Regions from separate parts of the Bacillus sp. URHA0034 genome, predicted to be linked through region 2. Evidence: predicted binding sites of a transcription regulator. Region 2 holds the regulator's gene; each other region holds the start of a gene.

Region 1 (2,205 bases), 980 kb from region 2:
GCAGTATATTGCAATATAGAGTAAAACTTTTTCAAGGCTGTCTCTGATTGTGAGGCAGCCTTTTTCCTGTTAACTTTGTTCCTGTTTTCCCCTTAATGATTTAGGAATATAGACACAGAACGGCTCACTCTCAAGGTAATCCCCTGTCATGGCATACGCTCTTGACCTCGAACCACCGCAAACATATCTGAATTCACACACACCACATTTCCCTTTAAACCCCTCTGGATTTCTTAAATCCTTGAAAATAGGGGATTCCCGATAAATTTCCGCTAATGGTGTTTCTCTGACATTCCCAGCCTTTACGGGTAAAAGCCCACTTGGATAAACATCACCAATATGAGTTATAAACACAAAGCCGTTTCCATCATTAACACCTTTAGGGGCACGTCCAAGTCCATCAATTGAACCTGTTAAGCCTTTTTCAGTCAAGGCATTCAAATAGTCAATTTCATTTGTCTGTTTATGCGCTTCACGCATTTTTTGCTGAATCACAACCCGGCGGTAATGCATAGCCTCAGTTGTTTTAATATCGAAAGAAACACGTTTGCTTAGGTCATACAGCCACATCAATACCTTTTCATGCAGGGCAGGTGAGATCATGTCGGTCACTTGCCCCCGGCCTGTTGGTACCAGGAAAAAGACGCTCCAAAGCACACAATTCAAATCTTCCACCATTTTAGCCATTTCTTCGAGGAAATCAATATTATATCTAGATATAACTGTATTAATCTGGATGGGAATTTCCAGTTCGTGCAGGTATTTAATTCGTTCCATTGTTAAATCAAATGAACCTGATGTTCCGCGAAAATGATCATGAATCTCAGCAGTAGGTCCATCAATGCTAAAGGCCCATCGTGATAGTCCTGCCTCTTTCGCTTTTTCAATTGCCTCTTTTGTAACATTAGGTGTGGCACTTGGAGTCATGGATACCCGGACTCCCTTTTCAACTGCATATTTAACAATATTAAAAATGTCTTCCCTCATTAAAGGGTCGCCGCCTGTAAAAACGAGAATAGGGTTATTCATATCATATATTTGATCAATCAAATTTTTTCCTTCTTCAAAGGTTAGTTCACGTGGGTCACGAGTATATTGGGCATCCGCACGGCAATGCAAACATTTTAGCTGACAGGCACGAGTTAATTCCCATATTACAATAAACGGGTCTTTATTAAAATCACGATTAAAAGACACTTAAAACTCCCCCTCAATCTGCTATTTTAAATTCAAACAGCATTGATTAACTGTATTATAATGTTGTTTATATTATAAAAAAGTGAACTATCTCACATGAGGGAAATGATATGTGTATCTTTTGTGACGAAAATAAAGTATATTAACTTGCTGATATGAGGCCACAACTTGCGGATAGCCTACCCCTTTTTGCGGATATAAGCTACTCCTATTTGCGAATTGCGAATTTACTTGCTGATATGAGGCCACAACTTGCGGATAGCCTACCCCTTTTTGCGGATAAGCTACTCCTATTTGCGAAATGCGAATTTACTTGCTGATATGAGGCTTCAACTTGCGGATAGCCTATCCCTTTTTGCGGATAAGCTACTCCTATTTGCGAAATGCGAATTTACTTGCGGATATGGGGCCACAACTTGCGGATAGCCTACCCCTTTTTGCGGATAAGCTACTCCTATTTGCGAAATGCGAATTTACTTGCTGATATGAGGCCACAACTTGCGGATAACCTACCCCTTTTTGCGGATAAGCTACTCCTATTTGCGGAAAGCGAATTTACTTGCTGATATGAGGCCACAACTTGCGGATAACCTACCCCTTTTTGCGGATAAGCTACTCCTATTTGCGAAATGCGAATTTACTTGCCGATATGAGGCCACAACTTGCGGATAGCCTACCCCTTTTTGCGGATAAGCTACTCCTATTTGCGGAAAGCAACTCCAACTTGCGGATAACAATAGCATCCATTCGGACTCACTTAGCAAAATTCCAGCTGCGACTGTCTATATGAGCCTAACTTTAGGAATTGTGCCAGTTAATCCAATCTATATGAACCCGTAGGATAAAAAAAACACACGATATATTCCTGAACAATACCGTGTGTTTCTACTACCGACTATATTATCTACTGTTAAGATATAGTTAGGACATCATACTTGGATGCTAAATCTACAAAGTCTGCCATACCACTAATTTTTCCGACCACTAAACGATCCGCTGCCTCATAGT
Region 2 (2,205 bases):
TTAACATCTCATCCCAAATCGATAAATTTGATTCAAGGCCGGTATTTTGCGCTAAATAACCGATGGTTACATCCTTGGGTTTAATAATCTCGCCGCCATCATGGGACAGGTGTCCGGCAATAATCTTTAATAACGTGGATTTCCCAGCGCCATTCCGACCGACAAGGGCAACGCGGTCGCGGGTTTGTAATTCAAGCTTTATATTCGATAAAATAAGGTCAGCCCCATAATATTTTTGCAGTTGGTTTACTTGCAGTAAAATCATTTATATTCACCTCTATTAAAAAAACAAAACGTAAGGATTATGTCGCATGGTAATATAAGACAAAAGCTGTATTCCCATTTCATCTTTAAAGTGAAACCTTTCACTTATATAAGCAGCAAATCAGTCTTTACTATATAAATAGTGTACCGTATTAGCGTAAGGTCGGCAATAAAGTGAGGATTTATGGCACTTTTTTCAAGAAAAAATACATATTCGTTCAAAGTTTCACACACATTGTGGTAAAAATAGTGTATTATTTTTTCGTAGGGGGATTTTTTTATGGCAGAATTTACGCATTTCAATGACGAAGGCAGAGCTAAAATGGTGGACGTTAGTGACAAACCCGAAACCGCACGAACGGCTCTTGCTCATTCGAGTATTACTGTAAGTGATGAAATCTTTCAAAAGATATCAAACCATGAAATGAAAAAAGGCGATGTTTTAGCGGTCGCACAAGTAGCAGCGGTAATGGCTGCGAAAAAAACATGGGACATTATTCCAATGTGTCACCCGATTCCACTAACAGGGGTCAATATATCCTTTTCATGGGAAAAAGGCCAAAATGAGAGCCATCAATTGCATATTGCTGCAGCCGTTAAAACAAAAGGAAATACAGGTGTTGAAATGGAAGCGCTCACAGCGGCATCAATTTGCGCTTTAACCGTTTATGATATGTGCAAAGCAGTAGATAAAGGTATGATCATTGGACCGACATACTTAGTTGAGAAAACAGGCGGAAAAAACGGAGACTTTAAAAGAACGGAACAAGTTAAGTAATATTTACATTTTTGGAATGGGGTGTGGGAGATTATGAGCAATGAAACGATGAAGATACCACAGGCGACAGCAAAACGGCTGCCCCTCTATTATCGGTTTTTAAAAAATCTGCATACTTCCGGGAAACAAAGAGTTTCGTCTGCGGAACTAAGTGAAGCGGTAAAGGTAGACAGTGCAACGATTCGCCGAGATTTTTCATACTTTGGGGCCTTGGGGAAGAAAGGGTACGGCTACAATGTCAATTATTTGTTAACCTTTTTCCGTAAGACACTTGATCAAGATGAACTAACAAAGGTTGCGTTAATTGGGGTTGGTAATCTAGGAACAGCCTTTTTGAACTATAATTTTTTAAAAAACAATAATACCAAAATAGAGGTTGCCTTTGATGTCGATCCGGAAAAGATGGGTGCAAAAGTTCGGGAGGTTCCTGTTTATCACATGGATGATCTCGAAAAGGTGCTCTTAGAGCAAAAGATATCCGTTGTCATTCTTACGGTTCCAGCCCCTGTTGCCCAAGTGATTACCGACAGGCTGGCAAAAGCCGAAGTAAAAGGGATTTTGAACTTCACGCCCGCACGATTAAATGTCCCTGCATCGATTAGAGTTCATCACATCGACTTGGCAGTGGAATTACAGTCTTTAGTTTATTTCTTAAAACATTATCCAACAGAAGAAATAGAAGAATAATGATAAAAGGGTGTTTTACTAACAAAAATTAGTGAAACACTTTTTTTGTCTCTTTACAAACGTAACAGTGTTATGTTACATTCTATTTTAGAAAGGGGTTATCTAAAATGAGCGACGAGTTAATTTCTAAAAAGGAGCTGCTGGATCTTGCCGGTATTTCTTACGGCCAGCTGTATCGATGGAAGCGGAAGGATCTGATCCCGGAAGAGTGGTTTATCCGAAAATCCACGTTCACAGGACAGGAAACGTTCTTTCCAAAAGAAAAGATTTTAGAGCGGATTAATAAAATCCAGACCATGAAGGATAATTTGTCTTTGGATGAATTAGCAGATATGTTTTCACCTAATATTAGTGATTTAAAGCTGGAAAAGGATGACCTCATAAAACGTAACATTGTTTCACCATCTGTTATGGATATTTATTTGGAAATGGATAAAGGCAGTCATCAGTTTACCTTTTCAAGAATGCTCGAAGTT
Region 3 (2,205 bases), 2.3 Mb from region 2:
GTTGTGGAGATAAAGAAAATAGCATCAATTTCTTCGTATGAAACAGGCTCATTTAGAAAGCTGTTACTATGTAAGCATTTCACAATCGCCTCTTTACCGAAATTAACAGCGCATTCAATATAGGCATTGTTCTTCTCCTCAAAGGAATGATCTTCTTTGAACCAATCCAAACTTTTTGCAAAGTATCTGTTTTCAATTTGGCCGTTCTGGAAGGCTTTTAGGAGTCTCTCAATATCCTTGAATGAATCGGAAAAAAGTTCTCGAGCAAACACCGATGCCTGCTCTTGATTAACTTGAAAAGGTGGGATGACTTCTGAAACGGATAAAATGGAAGGCATGAATCAGTCTCCTTCTTTATGATTAAGGATATTTTTTCCGTTAAAGGTGAATTTATTCTAACGAAGTCAGCATAAAAAAAAAGCTTCCCACTGCTGGGAAGCAAACGTTTTGAAGGTTGTTGCTGTGCAATTAAATTATATCGCGGTTTTGATATTCCTTCATTAGATAAACTTTTCCAATTATATATTTTTTTCGCCTGTTATTTACCTGTTCTTATTTTTCAGATTGCTTTTGTACTTCAATCTTGATTTTGTTACTGGCCAATACCCCACACACCTTACAATATTCTTTTTCATCATATAAAAGTCGACAGTTCTCGCAGTAATATTTCTCCAACAAAAGTCACTCACTTTCTAATAAAAATTGAAATATATGATTAGCTTATTTTTTTATTTCAAGAGTGTTACCTAGTTCAACATACACGAAAGTGTTTGTGAAATAATATTCATTTACATTGATCACTTGTGAAATAGTGGTGTTCACAGTTTATTCATATTTATCAAACGGGTTAGTGATATAAATCACTGTTATATCAAGTTTTTATTATTAACATAGGTATTAAATAAGGAAAGAACAATTTGTGAACTTCGCAAATTCATATTTTACTTTCGCAATTGTTTTGTATTATGAAAGAGAGAAATGAATAATTAATTGTTAATTTTCTGAAGGGAGTGCAAGGGGGATGGCGAAAGCGGAACTGAAAACAAAACAAAAAACAGAAGTGGAAGATAGCTCTTCTCTTAAAGGGACATTAGCGTCCGTTTTCTTTTTGGGGGCGTTTATTATTGTTGCTTGGGTAAGTGTCTATTACCTATTCGTCGAACGATTTTAATTGATTGTAAGGGGGTAAGTTGTTATGCACATGCATAAATTTGAAAAAATTTGGCTGACGTTCGGAATTGGCTGCCTTGTCGTGTTTCTATCAGTGGTAGGTGTCAGCGCTTTCTACCTAGGCAACAAGCCGGCTAGTTGTTTAACTACTATTAATTCTGCAAAAGTTGATCAGACAAAGCCTTTTGATCAACCCGGTTTGCATCAGGTGGAAGGAAAAGAATGGGACTATGAGTTAGTCTTTGTAGCATCGACATTCTCCTATAATCCTGCAAAAGTAAAAGTACCCCTCGGTGCGAAGGTGAAGGTTATAGCTACAACAAAAGATGTTATACATGGTTTTGAAATGGCGGGTACCAATATTAATATGATGCTTGAGCCAGGGTATGTCAGCGAATATACGACTACGTTTGACAAGGCTGGCGAATATTTGGTGGTTTGTAATGAATACTGTGGTTCAGGACACCACTTAATGAGTGCAAAGATTGAGGTGGTTAAATAATGGCTAATGAAACTGCAAAAGTAAAAGTAGACCCGCGTGATGCAAATCTTTCAATGGCACACTTTTTCGTTGCCTTTTCGGCACTAGCTCTTGGTGGTTTGATGGGACTCCTGCAAACCCTTGTGCGTTCCGGTAAATGGGAACTTCCTTGGGGAATTGATTATTATCAAATTTTAACTGTCCATGGTGTTTTAATGGGTCTTGTATTAACAACCTTCTTTATTATGGGATTCCAATACGCCGCAGTAAGCAGAACAGCGGGTGGTCATTCGAACGCTGCCAGACGTTTGGGCTGGATTGGTTTTTGGGTGATGTTAATTGGTACCCTAATGGCGGCAACAATGGTATTACTTAAGCAAGCATCCGTCCTTTATACCTTTTATGCACCACTTAAGGCTCATTGGATTTTTTACTTAGGTTTAACGTTTGTTGTGGTTGGAAGTTGGGTTGACGGTGCTGCGCAAATTATAACTTATGCAAAATGGCGGAGAAATAATCCTGGCAAACCAAGTCCATTATTAAGCTTTATGGCT
Region 4 (2,205 bases), 390 kb from region 2:
TTTCACGTTATCTTATGCTTTTCTTGTTTTTTAGGTGAGTGCCTATGAAAAATTTATCTTACATCCATATACAATGGAGATTGTCAGTCCTTCTGTCATTTTGTTACTGGGATAAATTCAGCCTTTGTTACTTCTTGTAATTTAGACGGGGCAATCACAAGTTGAACACCTATTTTTCCCGCGCTTACCACCATCTTTTTCAGTTGTCTGCTGCTTTCATCGAGGAACGTTCTATATTCCTTTTTCATGCCTATCGGGGAACAGCCGCCGCGGATATAGCCTGTCCATTTTTGAATGTCCTTCATTGGCAGCATCTCGATTGCTTTTTCTCCCGCTGCCTTGGCCGCCTTTTTTAAATCCAGTTCCTCCGCAACAGGAATGACAAACACAAGGATATTTTTACTGGTGCCTTGGGCCACTAACGTTTTATAGACGATCTTAGGGTCTTTCCCAATCTTCTCCGCGACCGATATCCCGTCAATTTTACCGTCTTTATTATCGTATGTAAGCATGTCATACTCGACCTTCTTTGCATCAAGTATTCGCATCGCGTTTGTTTTTGACTGTGCCATCGTTATCATCCTTTAAACCATTTTTATATAAGGATTATATCATCTGTCATTTTGGATTGAAAAACCTTGATATACTCAAAATCACCCAAAAACTGTCACCCGATTGTCACTCTATTAATTCATCATTATAGTAAACTAAATCTAGATCCTAACCTAACTACACTGGGAAAAGGCAGACCTCAAGCTATCAAGTCATAAACCATTGTGAAAGCCCTCACATATCTGACTGCCTACATACAAACTACTTTTATAAAAAAGTATTCGCCCATAAATTGACCTGAGGTGAAAACAATGAAGTACGATCTAGTATTATTACATGCACCAAGTGTATATGACTTTAGAAAAAACTCGTTGCTTGCCGGTCCAATCAGTGACGTAGTCCCATCCTCTCCTGTGTTTGAGATGTTCCCGATTGGTCTGACGAGTATTGCCGATTATTTAGAGCGATACGGCCTTAGGGTAAAAATTATTAATATCGCCAACCGTATGCTGATGAGTGAAAAATTTGATGTGGAGGCCAAGCTCCGGAAAATTAAGACGAAGGCATTCGGAATCGACCTTCATTGGCTGCCACACGCACACGGCAGTATCGAGATTGCTAAAGTTGTTAAAAGCCTTCACCCTGAGACTCCGATCATTTTTGGCGGATTATCCGCTACTTACTATCATAAAGAGCTAATTGAATATCCTTTTATTAATTTTGTTATGCGCGGTGATTCAACTGAAAAACTGATGCTTTTGCTTATGAATAAGATTGAGGCGGGGATTACTCATTATGCTGATATTCCTAACCTTACCTGGAAAAAAGGTAAGGAGTACGGTTACAATCCTATTACTTATGTTCCAAAAGATCTCGATGATATTGATGTTCCAGGTTATCGTTATACGATTCGCTCCGTGTTTAAATACCGGAACTTTCTCGATCCGCTGCCCTACAATGGCTGGCTCCAATATCCAAACACAGCCCTGTTAACGGCACGGGGATGTACCCAAAACTGTTTGATTTGCGGCGGTTCCAGAGAGGCCTATGACCAAAATTGCAACCGGAATTCTTTAGCATTACGCTCTCCAAAAAAACTAATTGAAGATATTCAATTTATTTCCCGTTTCAGCCGGGCGCCTATATTTATTCTGCATGACCTGCGTCAAGGCGGGCGTGAATATGTACAGGAATTTTTCAGCCGTTTAAAAGAACTCCATTTAAAAAATGAAATCGTGTTTGAATTGTTCCAATATGCGGATGAGGAATTCTTTAAAATGATGAATGACAGCGTCCCAAAATACAGCGTTGAAATCACCCTCGAAACACATGATGAAAAAATTAGGCGCTATAATGGCAAATTTAGCTGTACCAACCAAAAGGTTATCGATACCCTTAATTTTGCCTTAAAAAATGGCTGTAAAAAGATCGACCTGTTCTTTATGGTAGGATTCCCAGGGCAGACCTACATAAGTGCGGTCGAAAATATTGATTTCTGTGAAACCATTCATCTGGCATGTAACAAGGACCCTAGAATCTTTTATTTTGTCGCACCACTGGCACCATTCCTAGACCCTGCCAGCCCTGCCTTTGAACATCCAGAACTTCATGGCTATAAGAAGTATTGTCACACTCTTGAGGATCACCGTAAGG

What was found. Region 2 encodes Rex, which represses fermentation and respiration genes when NADH is low (regulators of the CRP and FNR family bind a similar motif). Its sites were predicted from a motif close to TTGTGAAATATTTCACAA; they were not measured.
Region 1: a site for Rex is predicted at 1,278-1,295, ahead of ACZ9EE_RS09900 (TIGR04053 family radical SAM/SPASM domain-containing protein). Genes of this name have one in related genera too.
Region 3: a site for Rex is predicted at 771-788, ahead of ACZ9EE_RS25725 (cytochrome c oxidase subunit 2A). Genes of this name have one in related genera too.
Region 4: a site for Rex is predicted at 775-792, ahead of ACZ9EE_RS16625 (TIGR04190 family B12-binding domain/radical SAM domain protein). Genes of this name have one in related genera too.

Annotation. Positions count from the first base shown of each region.
Region 1 is NZ_JBWCDK010000002.1:1,657,357-1,659,561, forward strand. It holds gene ACZ9EE_RS09895 (Crp/Fnr family transcriptional regulator) at 1-24, shown strand, start outside; gene ACZ9EE_RS09900 (TIGR04053 family radical SAM/SPASM domain-containing protein) at 70-1,197, opposite strand; gene ACZ9EE_RS09905 (DsrE family protein) at 2,108-2,205, opposite strand, start outside.
Region 2 is NZ_JBWCDK010000002.1:2,639,177-2,641,381, reverse strand. It holds gene ACZ9EE_RS14630 (ABC-F family ATP-binding cassette domain-containing protein) at 1-265, opposite strand, end outside; gene moaC (cyclic pyranopterin monophosphate synthase MoaC) at 545-1,042, shown strand; gene ACZ9EE_RS14620 (redox-sensing transcriptional repressor Rex) at 1,076-1,729, shown strand; gene ACZ9EE_RS14615 (YhbD family protein) at 1,837-2,205, shown strand, end outside.
Region 3 is NZ_JBWCDK010000002.1:4,907,191-4,909,395, reverse strand. It holds gene ACZ9EE_RS25730 (type III polyketide synthase) at 1-338, opposite strand, end outside; gene ACZ9EE_RS25725 (cytochrome c oxidase subunit 2A) at 1,022-1,171, shown strand; gene ACZ9EE_RS25720 (cytochrome c oxidase subunit II) at 1,196-1,672, shown strand; gene ACZ9EE_RS25715 (b(o/a)3-type cytochrome-c oxidase subunit 1) at 1,672-2,205, shown strand, end outside.
Region 4 is NZ_JBWCDK010000002.1:3,029,275-3,031,479, reverse strand. It holds gene ybaK (Cys-tRNA(Pro) deacylase) at 96-572, opposite strand; gene ACZ9EE_RS16625 (TIGR04190 family B12-binding domain/radical SAM domain protein) at 864-2,205, shown strand, end outside.